Regions from separate parts of the Staphylococcus sp. 231237_7MaSpsaltlick genome, predicted to be linked through region 1. Evidence: riboswitches for the same ligand, from Rfam matches in the RefSeq annotation. Region 1 holds a riboswitch; each other region holds the start of a gene.
The links. A riboswitch is a leader RNA that binds a small molecule or an ion and turns the genes downstream of it on or off. The one in region 1 is predicted to bind thiamine pyrophosphate.

Region 1 (3,262 bases):
AAGAAATAACTTTACGAGATAATGATATATACGAAATTGTATAATACTCCCAATTTAAACCTACCTCAAAATTAACCCACCCAAATCTATATACATTAAATCCTACTATCAATTATACTTCTTCAGGCTATCCCTCTTAATGTAAGCGTCATAGAGGGGTAGCTTTTTAAATTTAAAAAGCTTTGAGAGAAGATGGAAAATTGTATAAAACATCTTGATTACACAGAATAATCAGATAAATTACAATATTATTACATATAGTATAACGAGGGTATATTCCAAAAAACTTTCACAGTAGTATTTAAACAGAAAAAAATTAATTTCAAAATATATTTATATGTAATTTAATCGTAAAGAAACTATAGATTTTTTCACTTCACTGTAACCTACAATGGTTTTATGAATGTTATAGTTGTACTTGCAAATTAATCATAAATAACTTATTTACCTTATAGGAGGACTTTTTTACAATGAAAAAAACAGTAATCGCATCAACTTTAGCAGTCGGACTTGGAGTAACAGGCTTTGCAGCAGGAAATTCTGCTGACGCTTCTGAACAAGGTGTCGACAAAGCTCAATTAGCGCAACAAGCACTAACTAATCCAGAATCATTAAATGAAGCACCAGTTCAAGAAGGTGCGTATGATATTAATTTCACATACAATAACAAAGACTTTAACTTTACTTCAGACGGTGAAAACTTCAGCTGGAACTACGGTGATGCTTCAGGTGAAGGGTCAAATACGTCAGTAGAGCAAACTACAAATAATAATGTACAAGAAGAGCAAGCTCAACCAACTCAAGCTGGATCAGAACAACCAGCACAAGAAGCTGCACCTCAACAAGAAACTACACAACAACCACAACAAGAAGCAACTTCACAATCTTCTGCTAGTTCAAACGAATCAAGCTCAAGTGAAGCTTCAGAAGGTTCATCAGGCGTGAATGCACACTTACAACAAATCGCACAACGTGAATCAGGTGGCGATATTCATGCTACAAACCCATCATCAGGTGCTTCAGGTAAATTCCAATTCTTACAAAGCACATGGGATTCAGTAGCACCATCTGAATATCAAGGTCAACCAGCTGCTAATGCACCAGAAGCAGTACAAGACGCTGCAGCTCAAAAATTATATGATGAAGTTGGCGCTTCACAATGGGTTACTGCATAATATAACAGTAATGAAATGAATTTTAATTTTTAGAAGTCCATGACATAAATAAATGTCGTGGGCTTTTTTATCGTTTAGATTATAAGCTGTTGTATTTTATAAAGTTAAAAATAATTGGATTTCCTGTAAGAAATGGATTAATTCAACGAGATTATTTTAGCGAAATAGACTTCAATGTTCACGGCTATATATAAACCATTTTATTGCAATAGCTAGCGTACTTTGATATGTTTTAAATAAATACAATATATAAAATCTACTAGGGGAGCCTTTAGGCTGAGATGATTTAAGTCAGACCCTTACAACCTGATTTGGTTAATACCAACGTAGGAAAGTAGTTTAATTATAGTTAAATTGCTATACCTTTCTATTAATTAACTACATTCCTAGTTGGAATGTAGTTTTTATTTATAGGAGGAAATCATTTGTTATTTTCAGAAGCGTTAAAAAAAGAGTCTCAACATATCATAGATGATATTTATAATGATCCATTTATTCAAGGGATGTTGCAAGGAGATTTACCCATTGATGCAACGAAATTTTACTTGCGTGCTGACGCATCATATCTAAAAGAATTTGCAAATATATATGCATTGCTTATTCCAAAAGTGAATAAACTAGAAGACGTGAAATTTTTAGTGGAACAAATTCAGTTTATTGTTGAAGGTGAAGTAGAAGCACATGAAATATTAGCTGAATATGTTGGAGAAAATTATGATAATATTGTAAGCGAAAAGGTATGGCCACCAAGTGGTGATCATTACATTAAACACATGTATTTTAATGCGTATGCAAAAGAAAATGCCGCATATACAATTGCTGCTATGGCACCTTGTCCATACGTCTATCAAGCGATTGCTCAACGTGCTTTACAGGATAAGCAATTAAATAGAAATTCAATATTAGCAAAATGGTTCGACTTTTATAGTACTGAAATGGATGAACTAGTCGATGTATTTGACAAATTCTTGAATAAACTAACTGAAGCATGTACTGTGGATGAAAAGCATGAAATAAAAATGTGCTTTTTACAGAGTACGATTCATGAACGTAATTTCTTTAATATGTCATATATAGAAGAAGACTGGTTATATGGAGGGGAATAAAATGAAAAAACCAAAAATCGCTTTAACTATCGCAGGTACTGACCCAACTGGCGGTGCGGGCGTTATGGCAGATTTAAAATCTTTTCATGCTTGCGGTGTGTACGGTATGGCCACTGTAACAAGTATTGTAGCCCAAAACACGAAAGGCGTTCAACATATCCATAACTTAGAAACACAATGGTTATCTGAACAACTTAGTAGTGTTTTTGATGATGAGTTACCACATGCAATTAAAACAGGGATGATTGCATCTAAAGATATGATGAAAGTCATCCAAGGGTATTTAGAAAAGTATCCTAATATACCATATGTTATAGATCCAGTTATGCTAGCAAAAAGTGGAGATTCATTGATGGATGACGATGCTAAAAAGGATTTGCAAAATATTTTATTACCTTTTGCTACAGTGGCAACACCTAATTTACCTGAAGCAGAAGAAATCACTGGATTGACCATAGAAGATGAAGCATCTATTTATAAAGCAGGTGAAATTTTTATAAATGAGATTGGTAGTAAAGGTGTTGTGATTAAAGGTGGACATGCTGAAGATTTAGATGTAGCTAAAGACTACTTATTTACCAAAGATAATGTTTATACTTTTGAGGATCCACGTTATGAAACGAAACATACACATGGTACAGGTTGTACATTTTCAGCAGTAATCACTGCCGAACTTGCGAAAGGTAAATCAATTTATGAAGCCGTGAAAAAAGCCAAAGCCTTTATTTCATTAAGTATCAAGTATACACCTGAAATCGGTCAGGGTAGAGGACCAGTAAACCATTTCGCATATATGAAGAAAGTAGGTTTAGATGATGAATAGCTTGAATTTATTAAGAGAAAACAATCCGTTAGTTATTTGTTATACGAATGATGTAGTGAAGAATTTTACAGCCAATGGCTTATTAAGCATAGGCGCAAGTCCAGCTATGAGTGAAGCACCAGAAGAAGCAGTTGATATGCTGACTTATGCGAATGCAT
Region 2 (3,262 bases), on a different contig from region 1:
ATAGTGCAAAGCTTGTGATTTAAGCCATGATTTACCAGAATTAGACACCCCAACTGAATAATCATTAAAGTAACTTGTTGCACCGATTAAATATCTATTTTTTAATTTTGGAATGACGTAACAACCATTAGTCAGAAACATGGTAATATTCAAGTTTAAATCAGGTTGTTCTACCAATAGCGCTTCTCCTTTTACCCCCATAACCGCTTCACAAGGTAAATATTGCTGTAAAAGTTTTCCTGTCCAAGCGCCTCCTGTGACAATTAACTTTTCAGTATAATAAGCTCCATTTCGTGTCTCCACACGGTACCCATCTTTTATAGATTCAATATGGGTTACAGTTGTTTGGTATATTCTATCTATATGTCTATTTGATAATGACTTCAACAACCCTTTAGTATAGCGGTTTGCATTGATTTGATTATCTTCAGGCATATAAATACCATTTGTATGTTTTGAAGTTATAGCACCGTTGGACATGTGTTGAACATCAGTAGGACTAAGACGTTCTACAGATGCAAAATGTTGTCTTAAAAATTGATATTGCTGTTCAATCTTTTTATTATCATAATGGTTCGTAGCCAATTTTATTAACCCACTATTTAAATACTCAATATCCACGCCAACCTCTTCCAACAAACTATCTCTTAGAGGTTTGAACATCTTTTGAGAAGTTGTTGCCAAACTAAACAAAGCACTATTTTTGGTGAATTCATTTTGCGCGCCTAACATCCCACCTGCTTTATAAGATGCATGCTTACCTGCTTCATCTCTATCTATCACAGCTATATTCGCAAAAGACTGACTTAACCCACGTGCGATTGACATGCCCATGACTCCCGATCCAATAATAATGACATCATACATGTCCATCCCACACTTCCTTCATGTTTATAAGTTTTTCTTTCGAATATTGATTAAAAATAGAAATACCGGCTATTCCTGAAAATCCATTAGGTAAAGAAGATAAAGTATGTTGATTAATACCTCCAATTGCAATAATCGGAATATCAATTTGTAGCGCTTCTTCAACCTCCGACTTTGCTCTAGGTGTTTGCTGAGGTTTAGATGACGTCTCGAATACGTGTCCAAATAATACAAAATCTAGCCCTAAATATTTAGCGTTAGCAATAGTATCTTTATGGTGCGTAGACATACTCACTTGTATATCGGGATAACTAGCTTGTACCTCCTCAATATAAGGGTCACTTTCCCTAAAATGAATTGCCGACAAGTCACATTGTATGATTACGTTGATATCGCTATGAATAATAATCTTATCCTTAGGGAACTCATTTTTTATTAATTCATGAACCCACTGAATGACTTCTTCAGTATTCATTGGCACTCTTATTAATAAGTAATCGATAACGCCTTCGATTTCACAGTAATGCTTAATATGTGATTTAGACAAATCTTGATATGGTGTAATAGCAATAAACAATATTTTCACCCCAAATAAAAAAACGTTACTTTTCCTGGTGGAAAAATAACGTTGTATGATTACATTTATCATAGAAAACGCCACTTTCCTACGCCAGTGCGAACTGGATCAGGTTCTAGGAATCCCTCAGTTATTACTTCGGTCTCAGCCTTTATCAAAGGCGCTTCCAGTGGTTTCTATCTATTAAATTTTCGTTTCATAATGTTTTAGTGATTACTTACAATCTAACTTATAATCATTTACTTTTCAAGTCTCACTTCAACTTTGACAACATGTATCCTAAAGTCAGCTGGCTTAATCGTGCATAATCACGCTTATAGAGACAACTCTAACAACCGTGCTGTTATCGGTCGTGTCTGACGATAGACTTCTTGATATATTTCAAAGTATTTAGCATAGCGTTCATGATGCGCTTCATTCGGCAGAAAAGTTCTATCATAGACGATAAATTGATCAACTACATCTTCTAGGCTTTCATACCAACTCAAACCGACAATAGCTAGCATTGCCGCCCCCATACAAGGCCCTTCTTCATATTTCAATTTACTGACTTTTGCATTAAATATATCTGCTTGCAATTGTAACCAAAAATCATTTTTTGCGCCGCCACCGATTGATGTAATGTGCGTTATGTCCTTCCCTTGTTCACGTAAATGTACCAAAGTTTCATATAATGAATAAGTAATACCTTCAATTACTGATCTCGCTATGTCTGCATTTGTATGTAAAGTGCTTAGCCCGATAAAGCTACCTCTAATTTGCGAATCACCATGTGGTGTACGTTCACTTGATAGGTATGGGGCAAATAACAACCCTTCACTACCAATTGTAGAGTTACTTGCTAAGCTTAAAATTTGGTTAAAAGTTAAACCGGGAAACACATGTTTTTTTAACCAATTCAAACTATCTCCAGCAGCAAGCGTCACGCCCATTACATATGATTTATCTTCTACAACATGATTGAAATAGTGCAAATTATGACGATACGTCTTTCCTTCACCTGATTCACAAGTTAATAACGTACCAGAAGTACCAATACTGCATAATGTATCGTTGGATTTGATAACGCCTGCACCAAGTGCACCACATGCATTATCGCCACCACCAGCAAAAACAGCTACCTCACCTGTTAATCCTAATGATTTAGCTAGGCTGCTTTCTACATATCCAATAAAATCTCCAGATGATACAAGTGAGGGATAAATGTCGTGAATGCGAAATTGTGAGCCGGTTGTCTTTGACCAACTTTTTTGTTTTGGGTCCAATAATAATGTGCTCGAAGCGTCTGAATATTCCATATTTATTTTACCAGTTAGCTTAAACCTCACGTAATCTTTAGGTAATAGGAACGTTGCTATCTTGTTCCAATTATTAGGTTCATTATCTTTTATCCAAAGCAATTTCGTTAATGTAAAACCTTCTAATACTGGGTTTGATAATATATAATCACCAAATTGTTGTTCGATTGTTGTGCATTGAGGAGTCGAACGAGTATCATTCCATAAAATTGCATTTCGAAGCGGTTTATTAGTGCTATCTAATACCACTAAACTATGCATTTGACCAGATAACGATAAGCCTCTAATATAAATGTCGCTTAACGCGCTAGCACTTAATATTTGTCTAATACATGACTTGGTTGCCTCAAACCATTCGTCTGGTTGTTGCTCATTGCACCCAGATTGAAGTTGTATTATATCAAGTCCTTCACTAACTTTAGCTAGCACTTCTCCTTCTTTACTTACGGCTATAACTTTAACTGAACTTGTACCTATATCTATGCCTAACACTGCTTCATTCAATATCATCGATTCCTTT
Region 3 (3,262 bases), on a different contig from region 1:
GTACAGATTCTCCAGGTTGGAATCGAGTATCTGTAAAATCTGAATGTGATTTAATCTTAATTTCACCTTTAACACCATGTGTGTTTACAAATTTACCAATTTCAACTTTCATTATTTTTCCTCCGTCATCATTACAACTATCTTCATAGGTAATGAAACTAAATAAAATTCGTAATCCATTATAACACGGATTGAGATAGCTGTAATACGTTATCGTTTAGAAGTAGTATTTACTAAAATAAATAAAAATTATTCAAGTAACTCGAACAACTAATCCAGTATTTCTTATTAGCAATCCGCTATTTTCAGGCAATAAGTTTGTTATTTCTAAGATTGAAATCACGGCTTAAATCACCCTATTTACCGTTTAGCTTTCAAATTCAATATTGACCAATAAAAAAAGATGATTTCTACTTTAGATAAAAGTAAAAATCATCTTCTAGACTATGTTATAACCTTTTAGTTCTAACATATTCAAAATAAATCAATACGTTCGATTTATTATTATTTTTGTTCGTCGAATTTTTTCAAGATACCTTCTCTTGATAAGATGTTACGTACAGTATCAGTTGGTTTTGCACCTTGTGATAACCATTTTAATGCTAATTCTTCGTCGATTTTAACTTCTGGTGCATTTACATTGTTAGGGTTGTAAGTACCGATTTGTTCGATGTTACGACCGTCACGTGGCGCACGAGCATCAGCTGCTACAATACGATAGAATGGATTTCTTTTTGAACCTAAACGTGTTAAACGTAATTTAACTGCCATTTATATTCTCTCCTTTATGTTCTTAATATTTTTATTTTCTACAAGAAATAATATTAACAGTTCTGCAGTACTTTGTAAAGAGTTTTTTCTTTACCAATATTGAATCTCTATTTTTAAACTGTGACTTTTAGTCCTTCACCTGATTTGTATTTAAATTTAAACTTTTGCACAACTTGACATGCTTTATTAAAAGCTATACATTGAAGTTAAATTAAATAACGCATGCACTAGGGGTGTTTTTTAAAACTGAGATGAGCTAAACTCAAACCCTTCGAACCTGATCTAGCTAAGACTAGCGTAGGAAAGTGTTACCAATATGATAATGAAACTGATAGTCTTTTTTGACGTATTCATATACTTTTTGATACACAACTTTCCTAGAGAGGGTTGTGTATTTTTTTATTTAATAAATCAATGATGAGGTGAATATATGACTAAAACAATTTTAATCACAGGTAGTAGCAGAGGGTTAGGTGCAACGATAGCACGAACATTAGCTACACAAGGTCATAATGTAATTATAAATTATTTTAAAAGTAAAGATTTAGCTGAACAACTCGTACGTGAAATTGGTGAATCACAGGCTATCGCTTTACCAGCAGATATTACTGATAGAAACCAAGTTGATGAAATGATTGCACATGCAACAGAACATTTTGGGCAAATAGATGCGGTCATAAATAATGCGCTCGTAGGATTTAAATTTGATCCCACAGCACAAAAAGCATTTATAGATTTAAGTTGGGAGGACTATCAACAACAACTCGACGGCACGTTAAAAGGCGCTTTCAATGTGACTCAAGCAGTCGTTAAACAATTTATCTCAAGAGAAACAGGAACTATTGTTTCGATTGGTACAAATCTTTATCAAAATCCAGTCGTACCCTACCATGAATATACTACTGCAAAAGCAGGTTTAATAGGATTCACACGAAATATCGCCGCTGAATTAGGTCAATTTGGTATTAATGCAAATGTTGTATCTGGCGGTTTACTAAAGACTACTGACGCAAGTGCAGCGACGACACAAGAAGTATTTGATCTTATTGCTCAAACCACACCATTAAGACAAGTCACATCACCTCAAGATGTAGCAAATATGGTAAGCTACCTCATTTCTGATCAAGCTAAAGGGATAACTGGTCAGAACTTTACAGTTGATGGTGGATTAACAATGAATTAAGAAATGGAGGATGAATCATCTTATGACACAAACTCGTCAACTTAACATCGGTGTATTAATTTATGGATGCGGTCATCATCATGCGGCTTGGCGTATGAGCAATTCAAGTGTTGAACGTATAGGAGATATCTCGTATTATCAATCATTAGCTCAAATTGCAGAACGTGGATTATTTGATGCGATATTTTTTGCAGATAATCAATCTTTTCCAGCACAATCACCAAGTGATATGCCCGCATTTTGGTTTGACCCTTTGGTCAATTTAGCTGCAATAGCCCAAGTTACGCAATACGTTGGATTAGTTGCAACGATTTCCAGTACCTTTGCTAATCCATATACAGCAGCTAGACAACTCTTAAGTATTGATCATATGAATAACGGACGTGCAGGTTGGAACTTAGTAACATCTATGACTGATTTAGAAGCAGCAAACCACAGTATGGAGCGTCTACCAGATCATGATACACGCTATGAAAAAGCAGACGAATTCGCTCAAGTAATGAATCTGTTGTTAGATTCGTGGACAACGGCAGATTTCTTACATAATAAAGCAGAAAATACTTTAATCAACGCGGATGCAATTCAGCCAATTCATTTTAAAGGTCATTATTTCGATGTCCAAGGACCACTAACGACACCTGGAAGTCCTCAAGGCAAACCCATTGCAATGCAAGCTGGTGCCTCAGATCAAGGTATCACCTTGGCAACTAAGTATGCAGATGCTATCTATGCAGTCGCTTGGAACCTAAAGCAAGCTACAGCATTTCGCCAAAAATTAAATAATAAATTAACATCGGTTGGAAAACCAACGAACAGCTTAAAGGTGTATCCAGGTTTAGTTACCTATGTCGGAGAAACTTATGCTGAAGCTTACGCCAAAAAACGTCAATTGGACGAGTCCTTAGCTATTGATACAGCATTAAATCAATTAAAGTTCTTTATTCGCCAAGATTGTCATAGTTGGGATTTAGACGAACCTATACCACCCTTACCGCCTGTAGAGAACTTTACAGGCCCCAAAGGTCGTTACCAAACTGTACTAGAAATTATCAATGATAAAAATCCTACACTGCGTGAATTATTGGGTTACCTTAGCGCTGGTGGCGGACATTTAACGTTGATAGGTACACCTACTCAAATCGTTGACGAAATGGAAAGATGGTTTAATGCTGGCGTTGCAGACGGTTTTAATTTAATGCCACCGGTGTTTCCTAATAGTTTAGAAGATTTCGTTGATTATATCGTACCGGAACTACAAAAACGAGGACTTTATCGCATTGAATATGAAGGAACTACATTTAGAGAAAA

Region 2: linked by a shared signal. The riboswitch ahead of ACF91D_RS05870 (thiamine phosphate synthase) and the one ahead of tenA (thiaminase II) in region 1 are both predicted to bind thiamine pyrophosphate.
Region 3: linked by a shared signal. The riboswitch ahead of ACF91D_RS28705 (3-oxoacyl-ACP reductase) and the one ahead of tenA (thiaminase II) in region 1 are both predicted to bind thiamine pyrophosphate.

The regions. Positions count from the first base shown of each region.
Region 1 is NZ_JBICNX010000016.1:23,342-26,603, reverse strand. Features, by position in the region: gene ACF91D_RS22290 (single-stranded DNA-binding protein) at 1-44, shown strand, start outside; gene ACF91D_RS22285 (transglycosylase family protein) at 471-1,175, shown strand; TPP riboswitch at 1,427-1,525, shown strand; gene tenA (thiaminase II) at 1,601-2,281, shown strand; gene thiD (bifunctional hydroxymethylpyrimidine kinase/phosphomethylpyrimidine kinase) at 2,283-3,104, shown strand; gene thiM (hydroxyethylthiazole kinase) at 3,097-3,262, shown strand, end outside.
Region 2 is NZ_JBICNX010000002.1:601,074-604,335, reverse strand. Features, by position in the region: gene ACF91D_RS05875 (NAD(P)/FAD-dependent oxidoreductase) at 1-867, opposite strand, end outside; gene ACF91D_RS05870 (thiamine phosphate synthase) at 860-1,453, opposite strand; TPP riboswitch at 1,513-1,622, opposite strand; gene xylB (xylulokinase) at 1,759-3,246, opposite strand.
Region 3 is NZ_JBICNX010000045.1:3,027-6,288, reverse strand. Features, by position in the region: gene rimM (ribosome maturation factor RimM) at 1-112, opposite strand, end outside; gene rpsP (30S ribosomal protein S16) at 505-771, opposite strand; TPP riboswitch at 991-1,092, shown strand; gene ACF91D_RS28705 (3-oxoacyl-ACP reductase) at 1,202-1,954, shown strand; gene ACF91D_RS28700 (LLM class flavin-dependent oxidoreductase) at 1,977-3,262, shown strand, end outside.